DNA from 2 places in the Pseudomonas sp. microsymbiont 2 genome. Region 2 is predicted to be linked to the other one. Evidence: predicted binding sites of a transcription regulator. Region 2 holds the regulator's gene; the other holds the start of a gene.
What was found. The regulator sigma-54, encoded in region 2, starts transcription at its own class of promoters, with help from an activator protein. The targets are predictions, from matches to a motif close to ANTGGCATNNANNTTGCTNT.
Positions count from the first base shown of each region.

Region 1 (7,316 bases), 560 kb from region 2:
ATGGTCTTGGCGTTGGCCTGGTAGTTGCTCTGCGCCTTGATCAGGTTGACCAGTTCACCGGTCAGGTCGACGTTGGAGTCTTCCAGGGAACTGCCGGCGATGCGACCCAGCGTGCCGGTGTCCGGCTCGCCGATGATCGCCACGCCAGAGGCATAGGATTCCTTCCAGGCAGTGGCGCCGACCGGGGTCAGCCCCTGCAGGTTGGCGAAGTTGGCGACCACCACCTGGCCGATCACCTTGTTCTGACCATTGGTGAAGTTGGCGAACATGTTGCCGCTCTGATCGACGGTCAGGCCGGCGAGCTCACCGGTGGCGTAGCCATCCTGATCCTTGGCGGTAGTGGCCGAAGCCGCGTTGTACTGGGTGGTCGCCAGCATGTCCAGGGTCACGCCACCTGCGCGCGCGGTGGCGCCGTTGCTTACCCAGTTGCCCGCGGCGTTCTTCTCGGCCGGCACCCAGTTGGCCAGCTGGAAGGTCTTGTCGGCACCGATGGTCAGGCCACCCGTGACCGGGCCGGCAGCCATCGCGGCGGTATTCAGCTGCCCTCCAGAGGTGAACGGCAGCTTGTTCACCAGCGGCGTGCTCAGGGTCGGGTCGGCCGGGTTGCGGCCACCGATGGTGGTGTACATGGTCCAGGAGTTGGTGCCGGCATCCTTGACGAAGTACTGGTTCATCTGGTGCTCGTTACCCTGGCTGTCGTAGACCGGGGTATTGAAGGTGTAGTTGTAGCTGTTGACGTTGGTCGGATCGAACGGCGTCACCTTCGGCTGGTCGGCACTGGAGTTCAGGTTGACGGTTTCGGAAATGCGACCGGTCGGCCGCGGCGCCAGGTTCGAGGTGTCGATCTTCAGGTCGGTCAGCACGCCCGGGATGACCTTGCCGCTGTCGTCCACCGCGTAACCCTGCAGGTTGGCGCCGTTGGCATTGACCACGTAGCCTTCCTTGTCGCTGTAGAACGCGCCGGAACGGGTGTAGATGCGCGAGCCGTTGTCGTTCAGGGCGAAGAAGCCGTTGCCATCGATGGCCATGTCCAGCGCCTGGCCGGTGCCATTGATGTTGCCCGGATTGAACATCTGCGAGACCGCCATGGTCTTCACGCCGCTGCCCACCTGAGTCTTGCCGCCGGCGGTACCACGGATGGACTGGGAGTACTGATCACCGAACTCGGCGCGCGACGCCTTGAAGCCGGTGGTGGCGACGTTGGCAATGTTATTGCCGGTGACGTTCAGGGATTTGTTCGCCGCGTAGAGACCGCTAAGGCCGATATTGAAAGACATGTACTCGCTCCTTGTGCCGATTCTGCGGCGTTAAATTCCGATCGTGGTGACTTTGGAGATGCCGACTTTGCCGATACCGGCCAGGTCGAGCATCATCTCGCTGCCGTTCTGGAAGCTGACACTGTTGACCTTGGCCGGCAGCAGGGTGGCCAGGGTCTTGGTCTTGCCGTCGACCTTGGTTTCGGCGCTGAAGGTATAGGTGCCCGGCTCGACCACCTCACCCTTGTCGTTTTTGCCGTCCCAGATGAAGTCGGCGTTACCGGCCTTCTGCGCGCCCAGGTCGATGGTCTTGACCACCTTGCCATCCTTGTCCTTGATGGTGACCTTGCCCTCGGTGATGTTCGACGACAGCACAACCTGGCCACTGAAGCTCTTGGTGGTGTCGACCACCGCCTTGTCGCTCGCCACGATCACCGAGCGGCCAACCAGCGAAGTGGCCTGCAGCGCCTGGGACGAACCGATGCCGGTGAGGATGCCGTCCACCGACTCCTTCAGCGACTGGATACCCTCGAGGCTGCTGAACTGCGCCAGCTGCGCGACGAACTCGCCGTTGTCCTGCGGATCGAGCGGGTTCTGGTTCTTCATCTGCGTCACCAGCAACTGCAGGAACGCATCCTTGCCCAGCGCGCTGCCGGCCTGGCCGGTGCTGGCGTTGTTCTTGCTGGCAGGCTTCTGCAGCGACTCCAGGTAGCTACTGTTGACCTTGGTATCAGTATTGGTGGTAGTCATTACGGATCCCTGCTTACTGACCCAGGGTCAGCACTTTCTGCATCATGTTCTTGGCGGTGTTCATCAGCTCGGCGTTGGTCTGGAACGCGCGGCTGGCGGAGATCATGTCGGCCATCTCCTCGACCACGTTGACGTTCGGGTAGTAGACGTAGCCGTCCTTGTTCGCCGCCGGATGGTTAGGCTCGTAACGGGCCTCGAGATTGCTCTGGTCCTCGATGATGCCCTTGACCTGCACGCCCTGCCCCGCTTCACCCTGGTCCTCGAACAGCGACTGGCCGGCGCCGGCCTGGGCCTGCTGGAAGGTGGTGGCGAACACTGGGTGGCGGGCGCGGTAGGTCTGGTCGATGCTCGACGAGACCGTCTCGGCGTTGGCGATGTTCGAGGCGACGGTGTTCAGGCGCGTGTTCTGCGCGCTCATGCCGCTACCGGCGATATTGAAGACACTGGCAAGGGACATGGTCACTCTCCACGCAGGGCCGATACCAGCCCTTTGAATTTACTGTTGAGCAGGGTGAAGCTGGCCTGGAAGCCAACCGCGTTTTCCGTGTAGTTCGATTGCTCGATCTGCGCATCGACGGTGTTCTGGTCGATGGACGGCTGCATGGGCGTGCGGTACTGCAGCGTGTCGTCGGCCATCGCCAGGCCCTGGGCCTCGATATGACGGTTGTTGGTGCGCTCGAGGGCAATGCGCCCGTTCTGCTGCTTGTCGGCCTCGGCGGCGAGCACCGACGAGAAATCCATGTCGCGCGCCTTGTAGTTGGGCGTGTCGGCGTTGGCGATGTTGTTGGCCAGCACCTCGGCGCGCTGGGCGCGGAAGCCCAGTGCCTTTTCGTGGATGCCAAGCGCCTTGTCGAAACTGATGCTCATGTCGGGGAAACCTTCGAAGGTCGACCGTGAATGTCGTTGGCGAAGGTATAGCAAGGGCTGTGCCAAGCCACGCAAAGCCCATGAATGCTGGGTCTGAGCACGGGATACCTGGAAAGCGATGCCAGAAAAGCGGCAAACCGTTTCCGCCCGACGAAGGGAAAGCGGCAATTGCCGGGCGGCAAAAGCGGCAAAACAAAAAATTGACGTCACTGTCTCAGGCGAGGATCGCGCTGCCTCTTTCGCGGGCGAGCCCGCTCCCACAGGCAAAGCGTTAGCTTGAGATTTTGCGTAATCCTGCAGAAGCGGGCTTACCCCGCGAAAAATCCGGTACAGGCAAACGAAAAGGGCCGGTATCTCGCGATACCGGCCCTTTGGCCTGCTTCACTTGGCCTGGTAGATGATCCCCGGGCTGCACTGAACCATCTGGTAGTGATCCGGCAAGCCGTTGAGCGCCTCGGACGCCCCCAGGAACAGGTAGCCACCCGGCTTGAGCGTGCCGTGAATACGCATCAGGATGTCCTTCTTGACCTGGGCCGAGAAGTAGATCAGCACGTTGCGACAGAACACGATGTCGAACTTGCCCAGCGGCGCATAGCTGTCGAGCAGGTTGTAGGAACGGAACTCGACCCGACTGCGGATCGGCGACTTGACCGCCCAGCGCCCTGGCCCCTTGGGATCGAAGTAGCGCTGCAGGCGCTCCTGCGACAGACCGCGCGCGATGGCCAGGCTGTCGTACTCGCCCGTCTTGCAGTTGTTCAGCATGGCGCCGGACAGGTCGGTGGCCACGATCTGCGCCCCCATCTTCAACTGCCCGAGATTGCTGCGCTCGAACTCGTCGATGGCCATGGAGAGCGAATAGGGCTCCTGCCCCGACGAACAGGCCGCCGACCAGATGCGCAGACGCTGCCCTGGGTTGTTCCTGATGAACTCCGGAATCACCTTGCTCTTGAGCACTTCGAAGGGATAGGTATCGCGGAACCACAGCGTCTCGTTGGTGGTCATGGCATCGACCACCTGCTCCCGCAACCCGCCGCGCGGCTGGGTCTGGATACGCTGCACCAGCTCGCCGAGCGACTTGATGCCCTGCTGTTCCATCAGCTTGTTGAGACGGCTGGAGACCAGGTACTGCTTATTCTCGCCCAGCAGGATGCCACAGGCTTTCTCCAGGAAGACCCGGAACTGTTCGAAATCCAAATTACCCGTAGACAATGCTGCCGCCTCTTTACTAAATAGCTAGCGCCGGGGACAGGCCCCGGCCGTTTCAATGAGTCGCCTTGATCCGGTCGACCACGCGCTGGGCGAGGTCGTCCGGCTTGAACTTGGCCAGGAAGTCATCGGCGCCGACCTTCTTGACCATGGCCTGGTTGAATACCCCGGACAGCGAAGTATGCAGGCAGATGTGCAGCTTTTGCATGCGCGGATCGCTGCGAATCTCCGCGGTGAGGGTATAGCCGTCCATCTCCGGCATTTCAATATCGGAGATCATCATGAGGAATTCGTCCTCGGGCCGCTTGCCTTCGTCCACCAGTTTGCGCAGGTAGTCCAGGGCCTGACGACCGTCGTTGAGCGCCACCACCTCGACGCCGACGGTCTGCAGACAACGACTGACCTGCTTGCGCGCCACCGACGAGTCATCGACCGTCAGCACCCGCAGCAGCACGGCCTTGTCCTGTACCTCGGCATCCACCACGCCCGCCGACACCGACTCGGAGGACGGCGCCACTTCGGCCAACACCTTCTCCACGTCGATGATCTCGACCATGCGATTGTCGACCCGGGTGACCGCGGTCAGGTAATGATCGCGCCCGGTGCCCTTGGGTGGCGGGTGGATCTCTTCCCAGTTCATGTTGACGATGCGCTCGACCGAGTGCACCAGGAAGCCCTGGGTCTTGGTGTTGTACTCAGTGATGATCACGAAACTGTTGCGGGTTTCCTCCCGCAGCCCCGGCAGCCCGGTCGCCATCGACAGGTCCAGGATCGGGATCGTCGCCCCGCGAATGTTGGCCACCCCTCGCACCACCGGATGGGATTTGGGCAACAGCGTCAGGTCCGGGCACTGCAGCACCTCTCGGACCTTGAACACATTGATGCCATAGAGCTGGTCGCCATTGAGGCGGAACAACAGCAACTCCAGGCGGTTCTGCCCCACCAGCTGCGTGCGCTGGTTGACCGAATCCATCACTCCAGCCATGCCGGACTCCTTCAACGAATGCCTGTGCAACAAGTCGGCACGGGCTTTGCTTTTTTGAACGCCATGTACATGAAAACGACATTTTTCCGACGACTGACGCGCCTGCTGGCCGGCTCGCTGGCCGCAGTGTGCCTGCTGGTGCCGGGCGTTCGTGCGCTGGCGGACGCGTTTACCTTGCCTGAACAGCTTATCGGTGTCACTCAAGGGTTTCTTGAATTCACCGTGGAGGATTATCTGGCAACCACCCAGACGCCCGGCCGCTACGAGATCCAGGTCAACACCCTCGACCCGCGCCTGCGCATGCCGCTGTGCAGCCAGCAGCTCGACGCCTCGCTGGAGAGTTCGACGCCGCTGGGCAGGGTCACGGTCAAGGTACGCTGCGACGGCGCGGCGCCATGGACCGTGTTCGTCCCCGCCCAGGTGCGCCTGCTGCGCGATGTGGTGGTGATGACTCGCCCGCTCAAGCGCGAAAGCGTGGTCGGCGAAGGCGACGTGGCCCTGCGCGAGCGCGACGTGGGCAGCCTCGGCCCCGGCTACCTGACCCAGCTGGACCAGGCGCTGGGCATGAAGCTGCTGCGCCCGACGGTGCTCGACCAGGTCCTGACCCAGCAACACCTGGAACAGGCCGAGGTGGTGCGCAAGGGCGACCACGTGGTGATCGTCGCGCGCAGCGGCAGCCTCAGCGTGCGCATGCCCGGCGAGGCCCTGGACAAGGGCGGCCTGCAGACGCAGATCCGCGTGCGCAACCTCAACTCCAAGCGCGTGGTGAAGGCCCGCGTGACCGGGCCCGGCCAGGTCGAGGTGGCGATGTAGCTCCGGGCGTCAGGATAACGACGCGAGGCTGGCAGTATGGAACCGCGCGCCCTAAACTGTGTCGGAAATCGGGTGGCGCAAGCTGGCTTCACGGCAGTGATGCATTGTTGCCTAAAGTTTCTTTCGGGTTGGCCGAAAACAAGGCATGCGTCCTAATACCCAGGGGTTCTGACATGGTCATCGACTTCAGTCGTTTGAATAACTCTCCGTCCGTCACGGGCGGCGTGCGTGGCAATGCCGCGCCCGGCAACGCCGAGAAAGCCGGCGAAGCCAGCCAGGCGCCCAAGCGCGCCGATGCCAGCGGAGAAACGGTACATCTGAGCCCTGAGGCCCAGCAATTGCAGAAGATCAGCGACAAGCTGCGCGACCAGCCGACCGTCAACAGCGCCCGCGTGGCCGAGTTGAAACAGGCGATCGCAGACGGCAGCTACAAGGTCGATGCCGACCGGGTCGCCAGCAAGCTGCTTGATTTCGAAGCCCAGCGCTGACCTCAAGGCGCGCTGACTTCCAGGACGCACCACGCCAAGAGTTAGCCATGCACGACATCACCCTGCTGCAACTGATCGAAAACGACATCGCCCCGGCGCAGGAGCTGCTCGAGCTCCTGCAGAACGAAGCGATAGCCCTGCACGGGCGGGACATGGCGGCCCTGGAGCAGATCCTGGCCCGCAAGCAGTCGTTGATCATCTTGCTTGAACAGCAGGGTACACGGCGCAGCCAGCTGCTCCAGAGCCTCGGCCTGAGCGCCGATCGCGCCGGCGCGCAAGCGCTGGCCGCCCAGTCGAGCAGCGGCGACGCCATCATGAGCCGGCTGGATGCGCTGGGCCAGATCATGGATGCCTGCCAGCAGGTCAACGCGACCAATGGCCGGATCATCCAGGTGCAGCAACAGGCCACGGCCAACCAGATCAGGATCCTCCAGGGCGGCGACTCGCCGTCGCTCTACGACGCCCGTGGCGGCACCTCGCCCATGGCCAAGCCCCGCGCCCTCAGCCAAGTGTGATTAGTCCTATCAAGCCACGGAACATACTGGCAAAATGCCGTTACTTGCGTGTGTCGTTTTTGCCTGGAGATTGATAACCCGTGTTCAATGAATCCGATGCTCCCCAGCCGCCGAAGGTGCTGAGCACCCCTTTGGAGATCACGGCCAACCTGCGCCAGTTGCTGGAGAGCCACGACCCGCTGATCATCAGCTTCCATGAGCGCAGCCAGCGATTCCAGAGCTACGTGGTGCATGTCGACAAGGACACCGGCACTCTGGCCCTGGACGAGATGATTCCTCGCGACGGCGAAAAGTACATCGAGAACGGCGAGCCGTTCCGCATCGAAGGCTTCCATGATGGCGTGCGCATCGCCTGGGAAAGCGACACGCCGCTGACCATCGGCGCAATCGACGGCCACCGCTGCTACCGCGGCCCGCTGCCGACGGAAATGACTTA
Region 1 covers NZ_CM139112.1:4,154,649-4,161,964, forward strand. Annotated here, with positions in the region: gene flgE (flagellar hook protein FlgE) at 1-1,277, opposite strand, end outside; gene flgD (flagellar hook assembly protein FlgD) at 1,308-2,006, opposite strand; gene flgC (flagellar basal body rod protein FlgC) at 2,020-2,463, opposite strand; gene flgB (flagellar basal body rod protein FlgB) at 2,466-2,873, opposite strand; gene cheR (protein-glutamate O-methyltransferase CheR) at 3,255-4,082, opposite strand; gene ACYUME_RS18650 (chemotaxis protein CheV) at 4,135-5,064, opposite strand; gene flgA (flagellar basal body P-ring formation chaperone FlgA) at 5,128-5,877, shown strand; gene flgM (flagellar biosynthesis anti-sigma factor FlgM) at 6,051-6,365, shown strand; gene ACYUME_RS18665 (flagella synthesis protein FlgN) at 6,413-6,880, shown strand; gene ACYUME_RS18670 (flagellar brake protein) at 6,961-7,316, shown strand, end outside.
Region 1: a site for sigma-54 is predicted at 2,921-2,940, ahead of flgB (flagellar basal body rod protein FlgB). Genes of this name have one in related genera too.

Region 2 (7,316 bases):
TCCCTGGCGGGCCGAATAGCGGCGAACTATAGCACCGCTGGTAGGCCCGCCCCAAGGCCGTCGCCCGACTCGTTCAGGCCCCAGACAGGCTGACGCGATCACCCTGTGACATTCGAAGGATGAGCCTTTCACACATTGCGGCTATAATCGCCGCCTTTTCATCAGGCATTGCGTTTTCGACATGAGCCAATCCAGCGAGCTGATCCAATCCGCCCAGCGCACCCTGCGCCTCGAACTCGAGGCCGTGGAGGCCCTGCTGGCCCGTATCGACGGCGATTTCGTCAAGGCCTGCGAGCTGATCCTGGCCAGCAAGGGACGGGTCGTGGTGGTTGGCATGGGCAAGTCCGGCCACATCGGCAACAAGATCGCCGCCACCCTGGCCAGCACCGGCACCCCGGCGTTCTTCGTGCATCCAGCCGAGGCCAGCCATGGCGACATGGGCATGATCACCCGTGACGATGTCATTCTTGCCCTGTCCAACTCCGGCAGCACCGCCGAAATCGTCACCCTGTTGCCGTTGATCAAGCGCCTGGGCATCCAGATGATCAGCCTGACCGGCAACCCGGATTCGGCCCTGGCCCAGGCCGCCGAGGTCAACCTCGACGCCAGCGTCGCCCAGGAAGCCTGCCCACTCAACCTGGCGCCGACCTCCTCCACTACCGCGGCCCTGGTCCTGGGCGACGCCCTGGCCATCGCCCTGCTCGAAGCCCGGGGCTTCACCGCCGAGGACTTCGCCTTTTCGCACCCCGGTGGCGCACTCGGCCGCCGCCTGCTGCTGAAAGTCGAGAACGTCATGCATGCCGGCGAAGAACTGCCCCAGGTCAAAAGCGGCACCCTGCTCAAGGACGCACTGCTTGAAATGTCTCGCAAAGGCCTGGGCATGACCGTCGTCCTCGGCAGCGACGGCAAGCTCGCCGGCGTCTTCACCGACGGCGATCTGCGCCGCAGCCTGGATCGCAACATCGATGTGCACAAGACCCTCATCGACGAGGTCATGACCGTGCACGGCAAGACCGCCCGCGCCGAGATGCTCGCCGCCGAGGCTCTGAAAATCATGGAAGACCACAAGATCAGCGCACTGGTGGTCGTCGACCAGGACGACCGCCCGACCGGCGCCCTGAACATGCACGACCTGCTGCGCGCCGGAGTGATGTAAATGAACCAGGACCTGATGCAACGCGCCAAGGCCATCAAGCTGGCCGTGTTCGACGTCGATGGCGTGCTCACCGACGGCCGCCTGTACTTCCTCGAGGACGGCAGCGAGTTCAAGACCTTCAACACCCTCGACGGCCACGGCATCAAGATGCTCATGGCCTCGGGCGTGACCACCGCGATCATCAGCGGACGCAAGACCCCGGTGGTCGAGCGCCGGGCCAGGAACCTGGGCATCCCGCACCTGTTCCAGGGCCGCGAGGACAAACTGGTGGTACTGGACGGCCTGCTCGCCGAACTCGGCCTAAGCTATGAACAGGTCGCCTACCTGGGCGACGACCTGCCCGACCTGCCGGTGATTCGCCGCGTAGGCCTGGGCATGGCGGTGCACAACGCCGCGCCGTTCGTGCGCCAGCACGCCCACGGCGTCACCCAGGCTCGCGGCGGCGAAGGCGCCGCCCGCGAGTTCTGCGAACTGATCATGCAGGCCCAGGGCACCCTGGACGCTGCCAACGCCAACTACCTGTAAGGCCACCCATGTTCAGCAAGAAGGTTCGAAATTTTGCGCTGTTTGGCGTGATCGCCGCAGTGCTGGCGGCGGTGGGCTACTGGAACATCAGCCCCGAGAGCTTCCTCGACAAGCCGACCGTCCAGACCAACGACAGCGCCATCGACTACTACGCCGTCAACGCCCACACCCTGCAGTTCCTGCCCGACGGCAAGCTGCAGTACGAGATGACCGCCGACAAGGTCGAGCACCTCAAGGCCAGCGAAGTCACCCTGGTGACCACGCCCGACCTGCACATGTACCGTGGCACGGAGTATCCGTGGCACGTGCAGAGCAAGCGCGCCGAGGTCAACCCGGACGGCACCGAGGTCGAACTGATCGACGAAGTGCGCGTGGCGCGTACCGACGAAAAACAGCGCGAGACCATCATTACCAGCTCGCGCATGACCGTGTTCCCGCAGAAGCAATATGCGCAGACCGAGCAAGCCGTTAGAATCGACGGCGCCGGTGGCACGACTACGGGCAAAGGAATGAAAGCGTATTTGAAAGAAGGCAGGATGGACCTGCTCTCTAACGTAAGAGGACAGTATGAGGCTCGTTAAAACCCTCCCCCTTTTGCTCAGCCTGGGCGCAGCACTGGGAAGCGCGAGCGCCTTGGCCCTGCCGAACGACCGTGACCAGCCGATCCGCATCCAGGCGGACAACGCCCACCTGGACGACAAGCAAGGTGTAGCCACCTACACCGGCGATGTGATCATCACCCAAGGTTCGATGATGATCAAAGGCAACACCGTGACCATGACCCGCGCCGCCTCCGGCGATATCGACGTGGTCACCTCGGTGGGCAACCTGGCCTATTTCGAACAGCAGCAGAGCGCCGCCAAGCCCGACAAGATGAAAGGCTGGGCCGTGACCATTCAGTACCAAGCGCAGAAAGACACGGTGATTCTCACCGACCGCGCCAAGGTCGAGAACGAAGGCAACACTACCGAAGGCGAGAAGATCGTCTACAACACCAAGTCCCAGGTGGCTACCGCCGGGCGTGGTGGCAACGTGACTGCACCACGTCAGCGCATCGACATGGTCATTCAACCGAAGAAAAAGGCCGAGTAAATGGCAACCCTCAAAGCCCAGCACCTGGCCAAGAGCTACAAGGGCCGGCAAGTCGTGCGCGACGTCAGCCTGTCCATCGACAGCGGCCAGATCGTCGGCCTGCTCGGCCCCAACGGCGCCGGCAAGACCACCTGTTTCTACATGATCGTCGGCCTGGTCCAGGCCGACCAGGGGCGCGTGCTGATCGACAACCTCGACGTCAGCCACCAGCCCATGCATGGCCGCGCCCAGGCTGGCATCGGCTACCTGCCGCAGGAAGCCTCGATCTTCCGCAAGCTGTCGGTGGCCGACAACATCATGGCCATCCTCGAGACCCGCAAGGACCTCGATCGCGAAGGCCGGCGCAAGGAGCTGGAAAGCCTGCTGCAGGAGTTCCACATCAGCCACATCCGCGACAACCTGGGCATGAGCCTCTCCGGCGGTGAGCGTCGCCGTGTCGAGATCGCCCGCGCCCTGGCCACCGCGCCCAAGTTCATCCTGCTGGACGAACCGTTCGCCGGTGTCGACCCGATCTCCGTCGGCGACATCAAGCAGATCATCCACCACCTCAAGAACAAGGGTATCGGCGTGCTGATCACCGACCACAACGTTCGCGAGACCCTGGATATCTGCGAAACCGCCTACATCGTCAACGATGGCCAGCTGATCGCCGAAGGTGACGCCGAGACCATCCTGGCCAACCAGCTGGTCAAGGAAGTGTACCTGGGGCACGAGTTCCGGCTCTGACCCAGCCTGCCCGGAGCACTGGCGAATGCGCCCAATCGGGGCTTAAGTTGTCACAGTGCTCTAGGCAAACGCTGCAATTTCAGGCATATAACTTGCTTAGATTCGGCGCCCAAGCGCCCTACGTGTAGTGGATGGCGCATGCGCGCCGGCGAACAAGGTATTAAGCCCCTGCCATGAAACCATCGCTCGTCCTAAAAATGGGCCAGCAACTGACGATGACCCCTCAGTTGCAACAGGCCATCCGTCTACTCCAGCTCTCCACCCTGGACCTCCAGCAGGAAATCCAGGAAGCGCTGGAATCCAATCCGATGCTCGAACGTCAGGAAGACGGCGACGACTTCGACAACAGCGACCCGATGGCGGACAACGCCGAAAGCAAGCCGGCAGCCGAAGTCCAGGACAACAGTTTCCAGGAAACCACCACCAGCACCAGCGAGAACCTGGAAGACGGTGAGTGGGCAGAACGCATTCCCAACGAGCTGCCAGTCGATACCGCCTGGGAAGACATTTATCAGACCAGCGCCAGCAGCCTGCCCAGCAACGACGATGACGAGTGGGACTTCACTACCCGCACCTCCGCCGGCGAAAGCCTGCAGAGCCATCTGCTGTGGCAGCTCAACCTCGCTCCGATGTCCGATACCGACCGCCTGATCGCGGTCACCCTGATCGACAGCATCAACGGCCAGGGCTACCTGGAGGACACGCTCGAGGAAATCTGCGCCGGCTTCGACCCCGAGCTCGACATCGAGCTGGACGAAATCGAAGCCGTGCTGCATCGCATCCAACAGTTCGAACCGGCCGGCATCGGCGCCCGCTCCCTGGGCGAGTGCCTGCTGTTGCAGCTACGCCAGCTGCCCGCCTCGACGCCTTGGATGAGCGAGGCCCAGCGCCTGGTCACTGACTTCATCGACCTGCTCGGCAGCCGCGACTACAGCCAGCTGATGCGGCGCATGAAGCTCAAGGAGGACGAGCTGCGCCAGATCATCGAGCTGGTGCAGACCCTCAACCCGCGTCCCGGCTCGCAGATCGAGTCCAGCGAGCCTGAGTACGTGGTCCCTGACGTGATCGTGCGCAAGGACAGCGATCGCTGGCTGGTCGAGCTCAACCAGGAAGCCGTTCCGCGCCTGCGCGTCAACCCGCAGTACGCCGGCTTCGTACGCCGCGCCGACACCAGCGCCGACAACACCTTCATGCGCAACCAGTTGCAGGAGGCGCGCTGGTTCATCAAGAGCCTGCAAAGCCGCAACGAGACCCTGATGAAGGTGGCGACGCAGATCGTCGAGCATCAACGTGGCTTCCTCGACCATGGCGACGAGGCCATGAAGCCGCTGGTCCTGCACGATATCGCCGAGGCGGTGGGCATGCACGAATCGACCATTTCCCGGGTGACCACGCAGAAATACATGCACACGCCTCGCGGAATCTACGAACTGAAATACTTTTTCTCGAGCCACGTGAGCACCGCCGAAGGGGGCGAATGCTCGTCCACGGCGATCCGCGCGATCATCAAGAAACTGGTGGCCGCGGAAAATCAGAAAAAGCCATTGAGTGACAGCAAGATCGCTGGTTTACTGGAGGCACAAGGCATCCAGGTAGCCCGTCGCACCGTCGCCAAGTACCGCGAATCGTTGGGCATCGCCCCCTCGAGCGAGCGCAAGCGACTGATGTAGCCCCCGGATGTGCCACAGCGTTTCAGCGGCAGGTGCAACACCTGCCCTTTATGCACGGGCAACAAAAGGAGAAGCTGTATGCAAGTCAACATCAGTGGACAGCATGTAGAAGTCACTCAACCTCTGCGCGATTACGTGCTCGAAAAACTCGCCCGCGTGGAGGGTCACTTCGACAAGATCACCAATGCGACGGTGATCATGAAGGTCGAGAAGCTGCAGCAGAAGGTTGAAGCCACACTCCAGATTCCCGGTGGCGAGGTCGTCGCCAACGCCGAACACCAAGACATGTATGCCGCGATCGACGCCCTGGCCGACAAGCTCGACCGCCAACTGAAAAAACACAAGGAAAAACAGCAAAGCCTGCTGCAAGGTGCAGCCGCCCGCTGATCCCCTCATCCATGATCCGACTTGAAACCATCCTGACCCCCGGCCGTTCCCTCGTGAACGTGCCGGGTGGCAGTAAGAAGCGCGCCCTGGAAAAGGTCGCCACCCTGATTGCCGAGCAAGTACCAGAGCTGGAGATGCAAGACGTCTTCGACACGCTCATCGCTCGGGAAAAGCTGGGCTCCACCGGCTTTGGCAATGGCATCGCCATCCCCCACTGCCGGCTTGTGGGCTGCACCGCGCCAGTGAGCGCCCTGCTGCACCTGGATGCCCCCATCGATTACGATGCCATCGATGGCGCCCCGGTCGACCTGCTGTTCGTCCTGCTGGTCCCGGAAGCCGCCACCGATGCCCACCTTGAACTGCTGCGCCAGATCGCCAGCATGCTCGATCGCAAGGAGGTCCGTGATCGCCTGCGTGCCGCCGACAGCAGCGAGACCCTGTACCAGGTCGTCCTGGACGCACAGAACGAGCACTGAACATGCGCCTGATCATCGTCAGCGGCCGCTCCGGCTCCGGTAAGAGCACCGCCCTCGACGTGCTGGAAGACAACGGCTACTACTGCATCGACAACCTGCCTGCCGGCTTGTTGCCACAGCTGGCGGAAAATGCCCTGGTCAACACCGAGCTGCTGCAACCGAAGGTCGCGGTCTCCATCGATGCACGCAACCTGCCCAGCCACCTGTCACGCTTCCCCGAATTGCTCGAAGAGGCGCGCGCCCGGCACATCCAGTGCGACGTGCTGTATCTGGACGCTGACGAAGAAACCCTGCTCAAGCGCTTTTCGGAAACCCGGCGGCGTCACCCACTGACCAACGACAGCCGCTCGCTGGCCGAAGCGATCCGGGTCGAGAGCGAGCTGCTGGGGCCGATCGCCGATCTGGCCGACCTGAAGATCGACACCACCAACCTGAACCTCTACCAGCTGCGCGACTCGATCAAGCTGCGCCTGCTCAACCAGCCCGAACCGGGCACGGCGTTCCTGGTCGAATCGTTTGGCTTCAAACGCGGCATGCCCGTGGACGCGGATCTGGTGTTCGACGTGCGATGCCTGCCGAACCCCTACTGGAAGCCGGAACTTCGTGACCATTCCGGCCTCGAACAACCGGTGATCGACTACCTGGCCGCGCAGCCGGATGTCGAGGAAATGTTCCAGGACATCTCCAGCTACCTGCTCAAGTGGCTGCCGCGCTTCGCCGCCAGCAACCGCGCTTATGTCACCATTGCCATCGGCTGTACCGGTGGCCACCACCGCTCGGTGTATATCACCGAACGGCTTGGCCAACTGCTCCAGCAATCCCTGAAAAACGTCCAGGTTCGCCACCGCGACCTCTAGCCCACAGGATCCACCCCACGATGCCCGCCCGCGAAATCACCATCATCAACAAGCTGGGCTTGCACGCCCGGGCGGCGGCCAAGTTCGTCGGCGTGGCGGGGCGCTTTCCGTGCGCGGTGCGGGTTGGCCGCGCGCCTGACAAGCTGGTGGACGGCAAGAGCATCATGGCGGTGATGATGCTCGCCGCCGGCAAGGGCACTCCAGTCCATCTGCACACCGAGGGCGAGCAGGACGGTGAAGCCATGGAGGCGCTGGTCGCGTTGATCGAGAACTTCTTCGACGAGGGCGAGTAACGCCGCCAGCGACTGCGCACGCTTCCTGTAGGAGCGGCCTTGTGTCGCGAAAGGGCTGCGCAGCAGCCCCGGCAATCCAGCAGTGTTGTTGAAATCTTGGGGCTGCTACGCAGCCCTTTCGCGACGCAAGGCCG
Region 2 covers NZ_CM139112.1:4,717,646-4,724,961, forward strand. Annotated here, with positions in the region: gene ACYUME_RS21295 (KpsF/GutQ family sugar-phosphate isomerase) at 182-1,156, shown strand; gene ACYUME_RS21300 (KdsC family phosphatase) at 1,157-1,681, shown strand; gene lptC (LPS export ABC transporter periplasmic protein LptC) at 1,690-2,262, shown strand; gene lptA (lipopolysaccharide transport periplasmic protein LptA) at 2,249-2,773, shown strand; gene lptB (LPS export ABC transporter ATP-binding protein) at 2,774-3,499, shown strand; gene ACYUME_RS21320 (RNA polymerase factor sigma-54) at 3,673-5,169, shown strand; gene hpf (ribosome hibernation-promoting factor, HPF/YfiA family) at 5,248-5,556, shown strand; gene ptsN (PTS IIA-like nitrogen regulatory protein PtsN) at 5,568-6,032, shown strand; gene rapZ (RNase adapter RapZ) at 6,035-6,889, shown strand; gene ACYUME_RS21340 (HPr family phosphocarrier protein) at 6,910-7,182, shown strand.